Regions from separate parts of the Paenibacillus sp. 1-8 genome, predicted to be linked through region 2. Evidence: riboswitches for the same ligand, from Rfam matches in the RefSeq annotation. Region 2 holds a riboswitch; the other holds the start of a gene.
What was found. A riboswitch is a leader RNA that binds a small molecule or an ion and turns the genes downstream of it on or off. The one in region 2 is predicted to bind glycine.
Positions count from the first base shown of each region.

Region 1 (7,675 bases), 180 kb from region 2:
TGGACTCCCGAATGGAACGCTTCGGTCAATAACGGCAAAATAGCCTCTTTTGTAGGGGCAGTCTGGATGAAGCAGGTTCTCACGGAGGCTGCACCGGATACTGCGGGCAAGTGGAGAGTCGCCCGTGCCCCTGGAGGGGACGGCAATTTGGGTGGATCTTTTATTTCCATCCTCAAATCCAGCAAACATCCCAAAGAAGCCTTTGAAGTCCTGACTTGGCTGCAAAACCCGGAACACCAACTGGATGCCTACCATAAAATTGGGCTGTTCCCGTCCACTCCCGGCGTCTATGACGATCCTGTCATGGAGACACCCGAGCCTTTCTTTGGCGGTCAGGCCACTGGACTGATCTTTGCCGCCTCCGCACGTAATGTCAAAAGCAGCTATTTCGGTGAGCGTTATCCTGTCATCCACGGCATTGTGACCCGCCGCCTTGCTAATGTCGCCAAGCAGAATGCCGATCCCGATGCATTATGGACGGAAACGATGGACCGAATCGAACGGGAATTACAGCGGTAAAAAACAAAATTCAAAAAAGGCGTGTGGACCATATGCTGAGAGAAATCTGGAAGCACCGTGCCGTTTATGCTGCGATCTCGCCGTTTTATCTGTTGTTTGGCATCTTTGGATTGTTTCCGATTGGTTTTTCATTATATCTGGCGTTTCACAAATGGGACGGTATCGGAGACATGACCTATAACGGCTGGGGTAATTTTCGCTACCTTGTGACAGATAACGAATTTTGGCAGGCTGTGGGCAATACCTTTGTGATCTGGGTGTACTCGACGATTCCGATGTTATTTTTTGCGCTGATTATTGCCTTCCTGCTTTATGCACCTTTTGTCAAAATGCGTACCCTGTGGCGGGTCGGATTTTTTCTGCCGAACGTGACATCCATTGTGGCTGTTGCCATCATCTTTGGCGCTTTATTTGCCAATAATTTCGGATTTCTCAATTACCTGCTGCAACTCCTTGGCTTGCCTATGATCCAGTGGCTTAATGTGCCGTGGGGAATCCAAATCGCCGTTTCCTCCATGGTCGTATGGAGATGGACCGGCTACAACGCGATCATCTATCTGGCCGGACTCCAGAGTATTCCGCATGTGCTGTATGAGGCTGCGAAAATAGATGGAGCAACTGGAGCGCAAGCTTTCTTCCGCATCACCATTCCCATGCTGCGTCCGGTCATCCTGTTTACCGTGATTACGTCCACCATTGGCGGAATGCAGTTGTTCACCGAGCCGCAGGTGCTGGTCGGTAATGACGGTGGTGCCGGAGCAAGTGGCATGACCATTGTGTTGTATCTGTATCGTGAATCGTTCATTAACAACTATTTTGGATATGGTGCAGCCGTCGGATGGGGCATGTTCCTCATTATTGCCCTGTTCTCCATCGTGAACTGGAAACTCGTACAAGGCAAAAAATAACGGCAGGAAGGGGGTTTACAGCATGATGCAGGCACGTGTAAAATCCGTTATTTTATATACCGGGCTGTTGGCGGGAATGATCCTGTCGATGTTTCCTTTTTACTGGCTTATCGTCATGGCTAGCCGTACCACTTCGGACATCTATCGTTTTCCACCACAGTTGTGGTTTGGAAGCCACTTCTGGAGCAATGTGACGAGAGTATTGCAGCAGATTGATTTTGCCGGAGCCTTTTTTAATACGCTTTTTGTAGCAAGCTCCGTTACCCTGTTGGTGCTGTTTTTCGATTCACTGGCCGGTTTTGCATTTGCCAAATTTGATTTTCCGGGCAAAAAAGCATTATTCATCATCCTGCTGGCTACGATGATGGTCCCTTCCCAACTGTCGCTTGTCCCCTCCTTTGTCATGATGGCTACCTTTGGATGGGTAGGTACGTTCAAAGCGCTGATCATTCCGGGGATGGTGAATGCCTTCGGTATCTTCTGGATACGCCAGTATGCGGAGGAATCCATTCCAACGGAACTGCTGGATGCAGGGCGGATGGACGGATGCAGCCTTTTTCGGTTGTATTGGAATGTGGCGCTCCCGATTCTACGTCCTGCGTTCGCTTTTCTCGGCGCATTCACCTTCATAGGAGCATGGAATGATTATTTATGGCCGTTAATTGTATTAACCGATGCGCGCAAATTTACGCTCCAGATTGCGCTGTCCCAATTGAACGGGATTTACAATACAGATTATGCGATGGTCATTGCCGGTACCCTGCTGGCTGTACTGCCGCTTATCATTTTGTTTCTTTTCATTAGCCGCCAGTTTATTTCCGATCTTGCCGCCGGAGCGGTCAAAGATTAGATTTACTTGAATCCCACCAAATTAATTTTTGGAGAAAATCATATGATGAGCCACGTGTTTGAACACTATTTTCACAATGTCAAAAATACCCCTTTGCAAGACCGCATATGCTTTTCCGTACTGCAAACCGTCATTGAAACTGCGCCTAAGCTGCTGGAGGAACGTGATGAGTGTCATTGCCAGTCCTTCATCTAAAAGGCATCATTGTAGAGTTGTCATTTCGGACTGGTGAACAAATCAGCACAGAACAATATTTACAACTACAAAGGATGTGTAACGAATTCATGACACAGAACGTGCAATGGAAGCCTTCGCGTTTTAATGCGCGAACCGCAGTGGATGATGGCGGGCTTATGCTGTTCAACAGCTATACAGGAGCCCTCGCGGTATTTGGGCCAGAGGAAAATCAGCAGGTAGTGGCCTTGCTCGACGCCAGACCGGATGACCCTGTGCCTGAAAGCAGCCTTTCCTTGCAGGAGCAGCTTCTACAGCATGGCTTTCTGGTCAATGCTGCAACCGATGAGCTAAAACAAGCAGAGGAATTACATCAGTCTGTGCAGCAGCAGAATAGTATGCATCTGGTATTGCTCGCTACCGAAGCCTGCAACTTCCGTTGCTTCTATTGCTACGAATCCTTCCCGAGAGCGACGATGAAGAATCACGTTGTGTCCGGACTGGAAGCCTATATTCAGCAGCAAGCTCAAATTGGCAAGCTCCAGCAGCTCACGATTAGCTGGCACGGGGGTGAGCCATTACTGGCCCCGCACGTTATAGAGCAACTATCTCAATCCTTTATTCGCTCCTGCGACCAGCATGGTGTCCTCTATGGCGCAGAAATCTCGACGAACGGCTACTATTTGTCCCGTGAACGATTTGAGCAGCTGTTGGACTGGCGTGTGGAACGATTCATGGTTACGCTGGACGGCAGCGAGGAAGTCCACGATGCACGACGCGGGCTGCATGGCGGAGGCGGTACATTCCGTCGTATCGTCGATAATCTTCTTTCTTTAAAAGACGTACAACGACCGTTTGAGATTAATTTGCGCGTTAACTTCGATAACAGTAACCTGGAGGCCGTCACTGACTTTATCCCGCAGCTTACGGAATGGTTTGCAGATGATCCCCGATTTAAAGTATTTTTCCGGCCTGTCGGCTGTATGGGGGGCGAAAATGATCTGAATTTGTCCGTATGCGACGACCGTACGAAAGACCGTAAAATATGGGAGTTTAACGAAGCAGCCATTGCACAGGGATTGACTGTCAGCTCCTTTATCTCGGATATCCTGCTCCCTACAGGAGCCATATGCTATGCAGCCAAGCCCAATTCCCTGATTGTCGGATCAGACGGAAAGCTGTACAAATGCTCAGTCGCCATAGATCAGGAAAACAATCAGTTGGGCCAGATTCACGGGGACGGGAGCATGGAGCTGGATCTCGATAAAATGGCACTGTGGACCACTTCAGGTGAAGAAACGGACGCAAAGTGCCAAGCCTGCTTTTTCCGACCTGCCTGTCAGGGGAATCATTGCCCCCTGTACCGGATGCGCACAGGGAACCGCCCTTGCTCCTATGAAAAACGGCAGATCAAGCGAACCTTGCGTACGCTGTGGCTGCAATCCCAATCGGAGGAGGTGAAATAACATGAAGATTATTCGTCCTGCTGTACGACCTACAGCGATTACAACTGGCCGTCTGTCCAAATCTGTACCCGGCAATTTGAGCTAATCCTAAAGTAAGCTAAGTACACATATCTATAGAGCATCCCCCAGCTTCATCCTGCTCTATAACGTAAAAAGGGAGTGCCCTCCCAGCCTGTAATGGCTGAGGGACACTCCCTTTTCGTTGTTTCTTTACGAGCTGACTGTTTGTCCTTTTTCTTCTATGTCTATGGCTGCTCCTGCACTGGCACCTGCGAGTATTCCCTTTTTCTTGTTGGGATACAGGGAATCCATATAGGTACGGGTCTCAGCAACTACAATTCCCGACAAGCCAAGCAGTGCAATCAAGTTCGGGAAGGCCATCATGGCGTTAAAGATATCTGCCAGTAACCAGATCGCATCCAGCTTAATAAACGCACCTCCGGCAACCAGTGCAATGAACAGATAACGGTACGGCTTAATCCATTTGACACCCAGCAAATATTCAACACAACGTTCTCCATAGTAGTTCCAGCCAAGCATGGTGGTGAACGCGAACATAATCAGAATGATTGTGAGCAGTTCCGCACCAAGCGGGAATGCGCTGGAGAAAGCTTGCTGCGTCATCAAGCCCGCATCGGTAGGACCGCTCCATACGCCGCTAACCAGCAACGTCAACCCGGTCATCACGCAAATAATCATCGTATCTATAAAGACACCTGTCATGGAAATCAACCCCTGCTCCGCAGGCCATTTGGTTTTGGCGGCTGCGGCTGCAATCGGTGCGCTTCCCAATCCGGCCTCATTGGCAAAAATCCCTCTGGCTACCCCGCTGCGCATCGCCAGCATAATTGTAGCCCCGGCAAATCCACCCGTCGCAGATGTCGTGGAAAATGCCGAATGCAGCACAAGCGCGAGTGCGGCAGGAATCTGATCGGCGAACCGAATCAGTACGATCATACAGATCAGCACGTACAAGCCTGTTTTGAAGGGAACGACTTTGGTCGATACCTTGGCAATGCTTTTGAGCCCTCCAATGGTAACGAGTCCCGTAAGGGTAGCAATGATCAATGCCGTTACAATCGGCGGAACACCAAAGCTGTTTTCGGTCGAGGATACAATCGCTTTGACCTGCGGAAATGTTCCAATCCCGAACAACGCCACCAGCATTCCGGAAAAGGCGAACAGCATCGCCAGTGGTTTAAAGCGGCGTCCAAGCCCTTTTTCAATATAATACATCGGGCCGCCGGAAAATTGTCCATTCCGATCCTTCACCCGGTATTTTACCGCAAGCACACCTTCCGCATATTTCGTCGCCATCCCGAAAAAGGCTGCAACAACCATCCAGAACAGGGCACCCGGTCCGCCCAGTTTTATCGCTGTCGCGACGCCGACAATACTTCCTGTACCTACTGTAGCCGCCAGCGCCGTACTCAGGGCCGCAAAGCTGCTGACATCCCCGCTACCTTCATTCGGGGCCTTGCCGATCAGCTTGATCGCCAGAGGCAGGCAAAAGACCTGCAACATTTTCAAACGTATGGTCAGCCACAGACCTGTTCCCATGACGAGAATGATCAGAGGGGCACCCCATATCCAACTGCTAATCGTTTCTAATACATGTACCAAATTCATTTCAACCCGCTCCTCCAGCATATTAAAAAACAAAAAAGAGTCAAATCCGCTGATTCGACTCCTGGAGAGGTTAAAGGCACGAAAAAATACAACCATCTTGTGCAGAATTCAGCCACTAACAGCTCATAAAAAAGCCTAGGGCATACCCTGTCACAGGTTATTCGCGTCTCTGTCCTTTTGCCTGAGAGTTTAAGCAGATGATATCTGCGGTGCACCTTCGGCGCCCAATTAAGGGTCTCTCCAGAGTTCTGTCCGTTTACGGTCCCGCTTGTTGCTGTTATCAGCCCAAGCACCTGAGAGTTTTGCCCCTTCGGTCGGAACTTACGTTCCATCTCCCGCAAACATCAACCAGACATATGAAATTGTTTTTTATTATACAGAAAACTTTCAGCTTTTTACAAGTGAAAAATTTGTGAAGTCGTTTCAAGGCTGTTTAAAGTCGTTTTCCAATATTTAGATTGTCAGCAAAATCTCCTCAATCGTGGCAAAAGTACAACCAGATATCATCTGCCCTATGTTCAGATCAGAGACACCTTTCAAGTATCGAGAGTGTTCACACGCCAAGTGAGGGAGGCATGGAAACGGCCTAAAGCTTAGCTTTACGATATCGCAAGTATTTCCAGAATAATACCACATCATAAGAACTGTTTTTTTGAAATGCATTGACAGATGATATAAAATGGACGTAATGCCCTCATAAGCATCCTAAGCGTTGTAACGCGTTTCATATCAAGTATTTTTCTTATGTGAGGAGAAGCATCATGTCGAATCTTGATCAAATTGCCAAACTGGCTGGCTTTTCCAAAGCTACGGTATCCAGAGTGTTAAACAATTCCCCCCATGTGAGCCAGGAAACAAGAAGCAAAATTTTAAAAATCATGCAGGAGCTGGATTACGTTCCCAACCGGAACGCCATTTCCTTATCCAAAGGTCAGACCCTTCAAATTGGCATTATCACTTCAACCATTAATGAAATTGTTCTCGCATTTCTGAACAGCTTTGTAGAGGTGGCGGGCCAGTACGAATTTCAAACGATTATTTATACTTCCGGAGAAGACAAGAAGAAAGAGCTTCTGGCCTTCGAAGATCTGAAAAGAAAAAGAGTTGATGCGTTAGTTATCATTTCCTGTGTAAATGATACCGATTTGTTAAGCACTTATTGCAAGTATGGCCCGATTGTGTCATGGCAACGAATGGATCATACCGATATTCGCTCCGTCGCCATGGACCAGTATGAAGGATATATGCTAGCGCTAAAACACTTGATACAAAAAGGCTATACTCGTATAGCCAATGCCTTTGGCCGCCCACGCAGTATCAACACCCACAGCAGACAACGAGCCTATGCGTATATTATGGAGCAGCACAATCTTCCTGTATTGCAGCATTGGAATTATTCTTCCATCTATAACATCCGTGACGGTGAACAGGTGGTGCGTGATTTGTTACAGTATCGGGACGAATTCCCACAGGCTATTCTATGCTCCAACGATTATGTGGCGGTTGGTATCATCTGCGAAGCCCGTAGACAACTGCTGAACGTGCCGGAAGATCTGGCGATTGTCGGGTTTGATAATACGGAACTTGCGCATACTATGGGCATTACGACCATCCAGAACCCGATTGCAGCTCAGGCACAAAATGCTTTTTACATGCTTTCCCCTCAGCTCGTAGGTCACCAAATGGAGCTGCACCCCCTGCAATACAGCCTCATTGAACGCACGACTACATAGAGTAACGCTTAACTGAGGGGTTAGGCGAAAGGACCTGTGTTTGTAATGTTTTTTGTCGAATAAGAATAAAATATGTTGAAATCGCTTTTTTTTGTGCTACAATAGCACTATATCGAAGGATTGTGACCGGTGATGCGGGCAATGCCTGAGTTCAATTGAGTGCTATTGCTAACAATAGTGTTGAATTGTGCTTGGGCATTTTTTATTGGTAAAGGATGGGAGGGGGGAACTTCAATGATTATTGAGAAGGTGCTCAATAACAACGTCCTGTTGACTAAAAATGATAAAGGCAAAGAGGTCATCGTAATGGGAAGAGGCATTTCCTTCAAAAAGGTGGCTGGCGACCAAGTCGATGATCATAAAATAGATAAAATCTTCATATTAAATGAAAACGAG
Region 1 covers NZ_CM149995.1:4,139,241-4,146,915, forward strand. Annotated here, with positions in the region: gene AC0WRU_RS18955 (ABC transporter substrate-binding protein) at 1-519, shown strand, start outside; gene AC0WRU_RS18960 (carbohydrate ABC transporter permease) at 552-1,427, shown strand; gene AC0WRU_RS18965 (carbohydrate ABC transporter permease) at 1,450-2,277, shown strand; partial or broken gene AC0WRU_RS18970 (NADH-dependent alcohol dehydrogenase) at 2,314-2,439, shown strand; gene AC0WRU_RS18975 (radical SAM protein) at 2,562-3,917, shown strand; gene AC0WRU_RS18980 (alanine/glycine:cation symporter family protein) at 4,128-5,546, opposite strand; glycine riboswitch at 5,706-5,800, opposite strand; glycine riboswitch at 5,818-5,894, opposite strand; gene AC0WRU_RS18985 (LacI family DNA-binding transcriptional regulator) at 6,308-7,279, shown strand; gene licT (BglG family transcription antiterminator LicT) at 7,514-7,675, shown strand, end outside.
Region 1: it holds a riboswitch for glycine, as region 2 does, so the genes downstream of both, AC0WRU_RS18980 (alanine/glycine:cation symporter family protein) here and gcvT (glycine cleavage system aminomethyltransferase GcvT) in region 2, are expected to answer to the same signal.

Region 2 (7,675 bases):
GATCGTAAAAACGTAAAACGATTAATAAATGATTGCCAACTGGGCAGCGGTTAGTAACGGATCACGATAGTTATAGTAAGACGAGCGTTTAAATCAGTGTGGACGTTTATAAAAGGGTGCTGCTACCACCTCGGCGCGCAGGCGCTTGCCACGAATCTCGACCTCCAGCGACGTGGATAGGGAACTGAAGCGGCTGTCCACCAGAGCCAAACCCAGATTACGTTTTAAGGTGGGCGATTGGGTTCCAGTTGTGACCTCGCCGATTTGCTGTCCTTCCGCGAACACGGGGTAATGAGCACGCGGGATGCCACGGTCAAGCATTTCCAGCCCGATCAGCTTGCGCGGAATGCCTTGTTCTTTCTGGCGTTGCAGAGCCTCTCTGCCGATAAAATCTCCCTTATTCAGCTTGACGAAGAAGCCTAAACCAGCTTCCAGCGGTGAAATCGTGGCGGACAGCTCCTGTCCGTACAGCGGCAGCCGCGCCTCGAAGCGCAGTGTATCCCGGGCTCCAAGTCCAGCGGGAACCAGACCATACGGCTCACCGATGCGAAGCAATCCGTCCCACACTGCCGGTGCATTCGCAGCAGGCACATAAAATTCAAAGCCGTCTTCCCCCGTGTATCCGGTGCGGGAGACGAGCGCTTTTGCTCCGAACAATTGCACATCCTCGCTGAATCGGAAGGAGGCCAGCTTTGTAATGTCCGTGTCTGTCACGGCTGCGGCAATACGCGCAGCCTCAGGTCCTTGCAACGCCAGCAGTGCCACCGCATCTGATACGTTTTCCAGATGAACGGATGCAGGCGCATGGCGAAGCAGCCAATCCCAATCCTTATCGATGTTGGAGGCATTCACAACAAGCATGTAACGCTCCGGCCCTTTGTAGTAGACAAGCAGGTCGTCTACTACACCTCCATCCGGGTAACACAGGAGTGAATATTGGGCCTTGCCCGGCTCCAATTGGCTGACATCGTTCGTCGTCACCTGTTGCAGAAATGCTTCGGCTTCCTGGCCCTCGATCAAGAATTCACCCATATGCGATACATCGAATAATCCCGCACGTTGCCGGACGGCCTCGTGTTCCTTTTGAATGCCACTGAACTGTACAGGCAGCTCCCAGCCGCCAAAATCAATGCAACGAACCCCCGACAGCGTGCTGTAGGATGAATGCAGTGGCGTTTTTCGCAAATTAGTCATTTTTCCACTCCTATCCGGTGTGATCGGCTAAACAAAAAAGACAGGCCGAAAAAAACGTATGAACGGCAGTCCACACACTTTTTTTCAGCTCTGTCCTTGATACCTGAGAGTTACCCCGGCGTGTACCGGGTTTCCCCTTGGGTGATCCGCCTGTATAGCGAATGCTCTCCAGAGATGCGTCCGGCAGAGGTCCTTTTGCCTGAGAGATTCACCTGCGGTGCAGGTTTACTCCTTCGGCGCTGCCTCTGATCAGCTATACGTCATCCGGTCCTGCCGGTAACAGCTTGATCCGACTCGCTTGCTGCCTTGTTTTACAGGTGGCAACAGCGATGCGAGTGTTGGCAGTCTCTCCCTCCACGTTCATCCGCGTTTCCAATTATCGGGTGTTGCCAAAAGCACTTGTTATAACCCATTAATACGCAAATTTATTTGAAATGTCAACAAAAATGTCATGAAAAATATTATTAAAAACATTTTATTCATAAATAAGGATATGTAAGCGTTTGTTATAATCTGTCGTATTTTTAGTTAGAAAGATATATGGAGTAATGAGAAATATTTTTGTTAGTATTATTGACATGATAGTTCTAGTTGTCATAATCTTAACCTGTCATAGACGGGTAGGGAAACGATGTAATCCATATGAAAGCGAGGCGGAGCAGGATGAGTGAAGTGAAGCAGCAATTGTGGTACACGGAAGAACATGAATGGGTTCAGCGTACAAAGGATGGAACGGTACGAATCGGTATTACGGACTTTGCACAGCATCAACTGGGCGATATCGTTTTTGTGGAGCTGCCTGGGGAGGGAGCAGCGATTGAGCAGGGGACGGAAATTGGTACTATTGAATCGGTAAAGACAGTATCCGACTTGTTCGCTCCAGTAACGGGAACGGTGTTGAAGGTGAATGAAGCGTTGGAAAGTACGCCTGAGCTGGTGAACGAATCTCCCTACGAAAAAGGCTGGATGATCGAAGTGAAGATTGGGGAAGATCTGGAGGAAGCACTAAGCAAGCTGCTGTCTGCGGATCAGTACGAGCAGTTGACTGCCAATGAGTAATAATGGGGCAAAGTAGATTAAATAACTGAATAAGGGCGGTGTTTGTCCGCTTGATTTTGTATAAAAATAGTCGCGATGAATTGGCATAGCGGCTATTTTTTGCTGTCTTTTTTGCGAGCGTAATTACGTGTTTTCCTTTTGTTTAGAGGATGGATTTCGTACATAAATTGTACCTATGATGCTCCGCTCCTGCTGCTCGATGAGCCTACCAGCAATTTGGGCTATCCTGATTTTTTGGCGGTTTTTAACATGCATGTGAAGGGATAAAGGGAATTATTTAGGGTGCTTGGAGGGCTGCTGCTGTAGCCTGTTCATAGTTTTGTCATAAAATGGAGTGTGCGTGTGAAATGAAAGCAGCATCCGTATTTGAAATCATCCGACTTTTCAAGCTTGTCTTATTTTGATAGCCTAGTAGGTAAGGATTTCTGTGAAATCCTGAGGTATATTGACAAGTCGTAAACATCATAAATGATGGATGAACAGAGGCTGAAAGCCGATGTACAGAAATGGGTGGTGAACAGGAATGTCTGATTTCAATCAACTCAAGGAGCTTGAGCACACAACATATCCCACATATGAAGGCGATGATTTGGGTCTTACTTATACGCCTGCGGGCAGCATGTTTAAAGTATGGGCACCGACTGCGAAGCAGGTTCATGTAGCGCTGTATGACAACGCTGGATTGTACGATCAGGAAGGTAACGTTCAGGACCATAGCGGTGGCCGGGAATTTCCGATGAGCCGTGATGAGCGTGGTGTATGGTCCGTAGAGCTGGAAGGCGACTGGAACAAGTATTATTACATGTACAGGCTGGAATGGGCAGACCGTACACTTCATTATGCCGCCGACCCTTATGCGACAGCGGTATCAGCTAATGGACAGCGCACGGCAATCGTTGATTTGGCTCAAACCCATCCGGACGGATGGAAAGAGGATACTGGACCCACACTTGCCCGGGCTACGGATGCCATTATATATGAGCTTCATGTGCGTGATTTTTCAATGGATACACATTTTAATACTGGAGAAAAAGGCTTATCTGCCGCACAAGGACAGTTTGCAGCCTTTACGTATACGGGACTAAAAGATTCGGGGGGCAACAGCATCGGACTGGATCATTTGCTGGAGCTGGGCATTACACATGTCCATCTGCTTCCGGTAGCTGATTTCCATACGGTAAATGATTTTGCGGGACAGGGTACGGAATATAACTGGGGCTATGATCCCCAGCACTATAATGTGCCGGAGGGATCTTATTCTTCCAATCCGGCTGACCCGGAGGCACGTATACGGGAGTTGAAGCTGCTGGTGCAATCCCTGCATACTGCTGGCATCGGTGTCATTATGGACGTCGTGTACAACCATACTTTCTCGGTGGAAAAAGGGCCGTTCGACCCTGTTGTACCGGGTTACTATTACCGTACGGATGAGCATGGGAAGCTTTCCAACGGCTCGGGTGTGGGCAATGAGGTGGCCAGCGAACGCCCCATGGTTCGCAAGTATATCAAGGATTCACTGCGCTATTGGGCAGAAGAATATCATATAGACGGCTTCCGTTTTGATCTGATGGCACTGATTGATACGCCGACTGTGGAGCAGCTTACACAGGAGCTTCGCTCTGAGGTTCGTCCCGATCTGCTTATCTATGGAGAGCCTTGGACGGGGGGAGAATCCCCGCAGCCTCTGCTTACGTTAAAAGGAACACAACGGGACAAAGGCTTTGCCGTCTTCAATGACAACTACCGTTCTGCTATTAAGGGTGACAGTGATGGTACCGCAAGTGGCTTTGCCACGGGGGCATGGGATCAGGAGGAACTGGTGCTTAAAGGTGCATTTGGAGCTATTCATGATTTTACGGCTCAACCTTCGGAGACCGTCAATTATGTCACGGCTCACGATAATCTCAATCTGTGGGATAAAATTTTGACAGTGCGGAATTTGCGGGAGCGCTGTGGTTTTCCACAATGGGAGCAGGGTCAGCCGCAGGATGGGAGAACGGCCGAACAAGCCGTGGCGGAAGCAGACCCGTACCGGGACGTGAATGAGCATGAATTGCTGGAGGATGAAACCGTACGCAAATCCTTGCTGGCAAACGGCATGGTGCTGACCTCCCAGGGTATTCCCTTTATCCATGCAGGTGATGAACTGTTGCGCTCCAAATATGGAGACCATAATAGCTACCGTAGTGTGGATGTGGTGAATGCTATTCGCTGGGAGAACAAGGCAAGATTTCGCCCCGTATTTAATTACTATCAGGGGTTAATCGCTTTACGGCGCAGTCATCCGGCATTCCGGATGGATCACCGAGAGCTGGTGGAGCAGCATATGGAAGTGCTGCACAGCAGCGGGCATGTGGTAGCTTTTGCATTGAGGCACCATGCTAACGGCGATGCATGGAATCAGATTGTGGTGATTTATAACGGCTCGGATACGGAGCAGACGATACTGCTGCCTGCGGAATCGGATCGATGGCATGTCGTTGTGGATGCTCACGGGGCTGGAAATGAGATACGGTATGAAGTAGCAGGCCATCGTGTGACCGTTTCGCGCTGGTCGATGATGGTACTGTATGATCAGGAGGAACCCGCTCAGCCATCCTTTTTGACCGGACAGGACCAGACTAGCGAGCTGGCGGAGAACGGATTGGAAGGTTCGGATGAGGGAACAGACCAAGAAATCGCAGGTCACTACGAAGAAGCGGCGTTGTATCGCACCATTGAGTTGATTTACGAGCGTACGGATCGACAATATTCCGGCTGGAATGTATGGGTATGGGGCACTGGATGGCGGGACGGACATGTAGAATTGAGTGAATTGGATGACGGTCGCGCAGTAGCGCGTATTCAAGTGGCTCCTCATGTGCGGCGTATCGGCTACATCGTCCGCCTCAATCAGTGGGATGCCAAGGATATTGAGGCTGATCGGTATATTGATGTAGACCTGAACCGATCTGTGATGCAGGTATTGATTCATAGTGGCAGAGAAGAATATTTGCTGCTGGTCAACGACAACCGAGCAGGATAGCTTTATTTTTCAGAGATAGCATTTTTCGATGATTTCGAGAAATGCTATTTTTTTATGCAAACGTGTGTCAGTTTCAGAAAAAAGGGGTAATATAAAATTATGGACTTGTTTGGTTTTGCCAGCTTGCTGGCTTATACCTTGTAGTACGACTGGTAAACAGGCAAGATTCTTGAGGAATAATCATTTGTAAGGTACCTGAAGGAGGTTGTATATCATGAGTTCTAATGGAGGAAGTATTCAACTGACCGCCCAGCCGAGAACAGAGAAGAAGGGTTCGGCACTTCGTGGATTGAGGTTAAAAGGACGGATTCCAGCTGTGATTTACGGCTCTGAGCTTGAAGGAACCCCTGTACATGTCGATGCCAAGGAATTTAATAAAGTAGTCAGAACCGGACGTTCAGAGGTGTTTAACCTCACCGTAGAGGGTGGAGAAACCATTCCGGTCATCATTAAAGACTATCAGCAGCGTGACAACCAGTGGTTGCATGCCGATTTTCTGAAAATTTCCAAAAACAAACCGCTTCGCGTGCGTGTTTCTATTGACTATCAAGGTACACCTGTAGGTACAAAAACGGGCGGTATTCTGCAAATTCAGGAAACCGAAGTCGAAGTCGAGGGTCTTCCTGCTGACCTGCCATCTACCATTGAGGTGGATGTATCCGCACTGGATGTCGGCGACAAGCTGAGCGCAAGCGACCTGAAACTCCCTAAAGGAGTAACCTTGCACGTTCCTGAGGAAGAGCTGCTTGCATCCATTATTGTTCCGCGTGCGGTTGAGGTGGAAAATGCTGCTGTGGCAGGCGATGCAGCTGCAACAGAAGGTACTGAAGCGGCTTCTGAAAACAAGGAATCCTGATGCTGAAGGTCATCGGATAGATGAGTGCCCGCCTATTGAAGACGGCTATTCAAAGATAAATCTAAAATCGCTCCCTGATTAGGGGGGGCGATTTTTTGCGTTTAAATAACATGCGATTACATCCATCTAGAGATGATTTTATTTTATGATTTGGTAATTAAAGGTGATTTGAATTTTTAGTACGACCATCATTCAATACGCGTTCTGATATGACGATATATAAAGTATGGCGTTTACGTTTTTATTTTATAAATACCTAATATATATCTAAGGAGTGCGTACACAATCATGGACAGAATGACTGAATTGTTGTGGCAAAGAAACAAATTGGTGATCTTTATTTTTTGGATTATGGCCTTGAGTGGCATCGTCCCGGCATTATCTAATCCCTCGATGTGGATATCTAATGGTGTGGGCTTCGCCGTCGCTGTAACTTTGACGATCCTGAATGTAAAAAAGAAAGGTATCCGTGTAATTCCGTGGATTACTACGTTTTTCAGCGTATTTTTTTGTATTTATTTGAACTTATCGAGTGTAGATGTGGTTACCACCATCTTAATCTGCTCCTTGGCTTTGCTTTACCCCTCTTACCGTTATTTTCTGGTAGCTATGTCCTTAAATCTATGTAATATCTTTGTGCAAATTACAATCGGTACGCCGCCAGATCCTCGTGTTACCGGATTATTGCGCTATGTTGATGAGTTTTTTGTTGTTTTATTAATTGGTATACTGCTGTTAGTGGTATCGGTATTGAATCAAAAGCAGTTTCAAAAAAGTGAAGAGCAAAATAAGGATATTAATGCGACAAGGCAACGTATTGAGTTTCTGTTCGAGCAGGTTAGACAAGCTGTGGCTGGATTGTATAGCTTTACCGAGCGTTTTAGAAATCAGGTGGATGCCACCGGCAGTGTGACGAATGAAGTCGCTATCGGTTTTCAGGAGGTCGCCAAAGGTGTAGAAATGCAAGCTTCGAATATCACCGAGGTTACGGATAACTTGTCCCAATCGGATCAGCATATTCGTGATGTCGCAGGTCATTCCAGAGAGCTGAAGCAGCTATCCGAAGATACTAAAAATGCGGGGGGGAAAGGAAGCAGCCAGCTACTCGCATTAACGTCCCAAATTTCCGATTTGGGTCAGGTTATGAGCCGTACCAAGGAAGAATTGGATGAATTTAAAGTACAAAGTGATAACATGTCTTCCATGCTTAACGATATTACTCAAATCTCAAAGCAAACGAATTTGCTCTCCCTAAATGCATCCATTGAGGCCGCCAGAGCAGGGGAGCATGGCAAAGGATTTGCCGTCGTGGCTGGAGAGGTGCGTCATTTGGCTGAAATGGTAGGCAGCACCTCAGTGGCGATGGAGGGCATTTTGACCCAACTGAGAACTCAAATGGATTCGGTTGTAAGTCAATTTGATATCGGCCAGCAAAGATTGCAGCAAAGTATGGAATCGGCACATTCAACCGAGATTGTACTGGAAGACATCCTGCAAAATGCCAATAAAGTGCTGCTTCAGGCCGTGGAAGTGGAGGCCAG
Region 2 covers NZ_CM149995.1:3,963,851-3,971,525, reverse strand. Annotated here, with positions in the region: gene gcvT (glycine cleavage system aminomethyltransferase GcvT) at 94-1,194, opposite strand; glycine riboswitch at 1,275-1,371, opposite strand; glycine riboswitch at 1,372-1,558, opposite strand; gene gcvH (glycine cleavage system protein GcvH) at 1,858-2,253, shown strand; gene pulA (type I pullulanase) at 2,777-5,278, shown strand; gene AC0WRU_RS18165 (50S ribosomal protein L25) at 5,493-6,134, shown strand; gene AC0WRU_RS18160 (methyl-accepting chemotaxis protein) at 6,423-7,675, shown strand, end outside.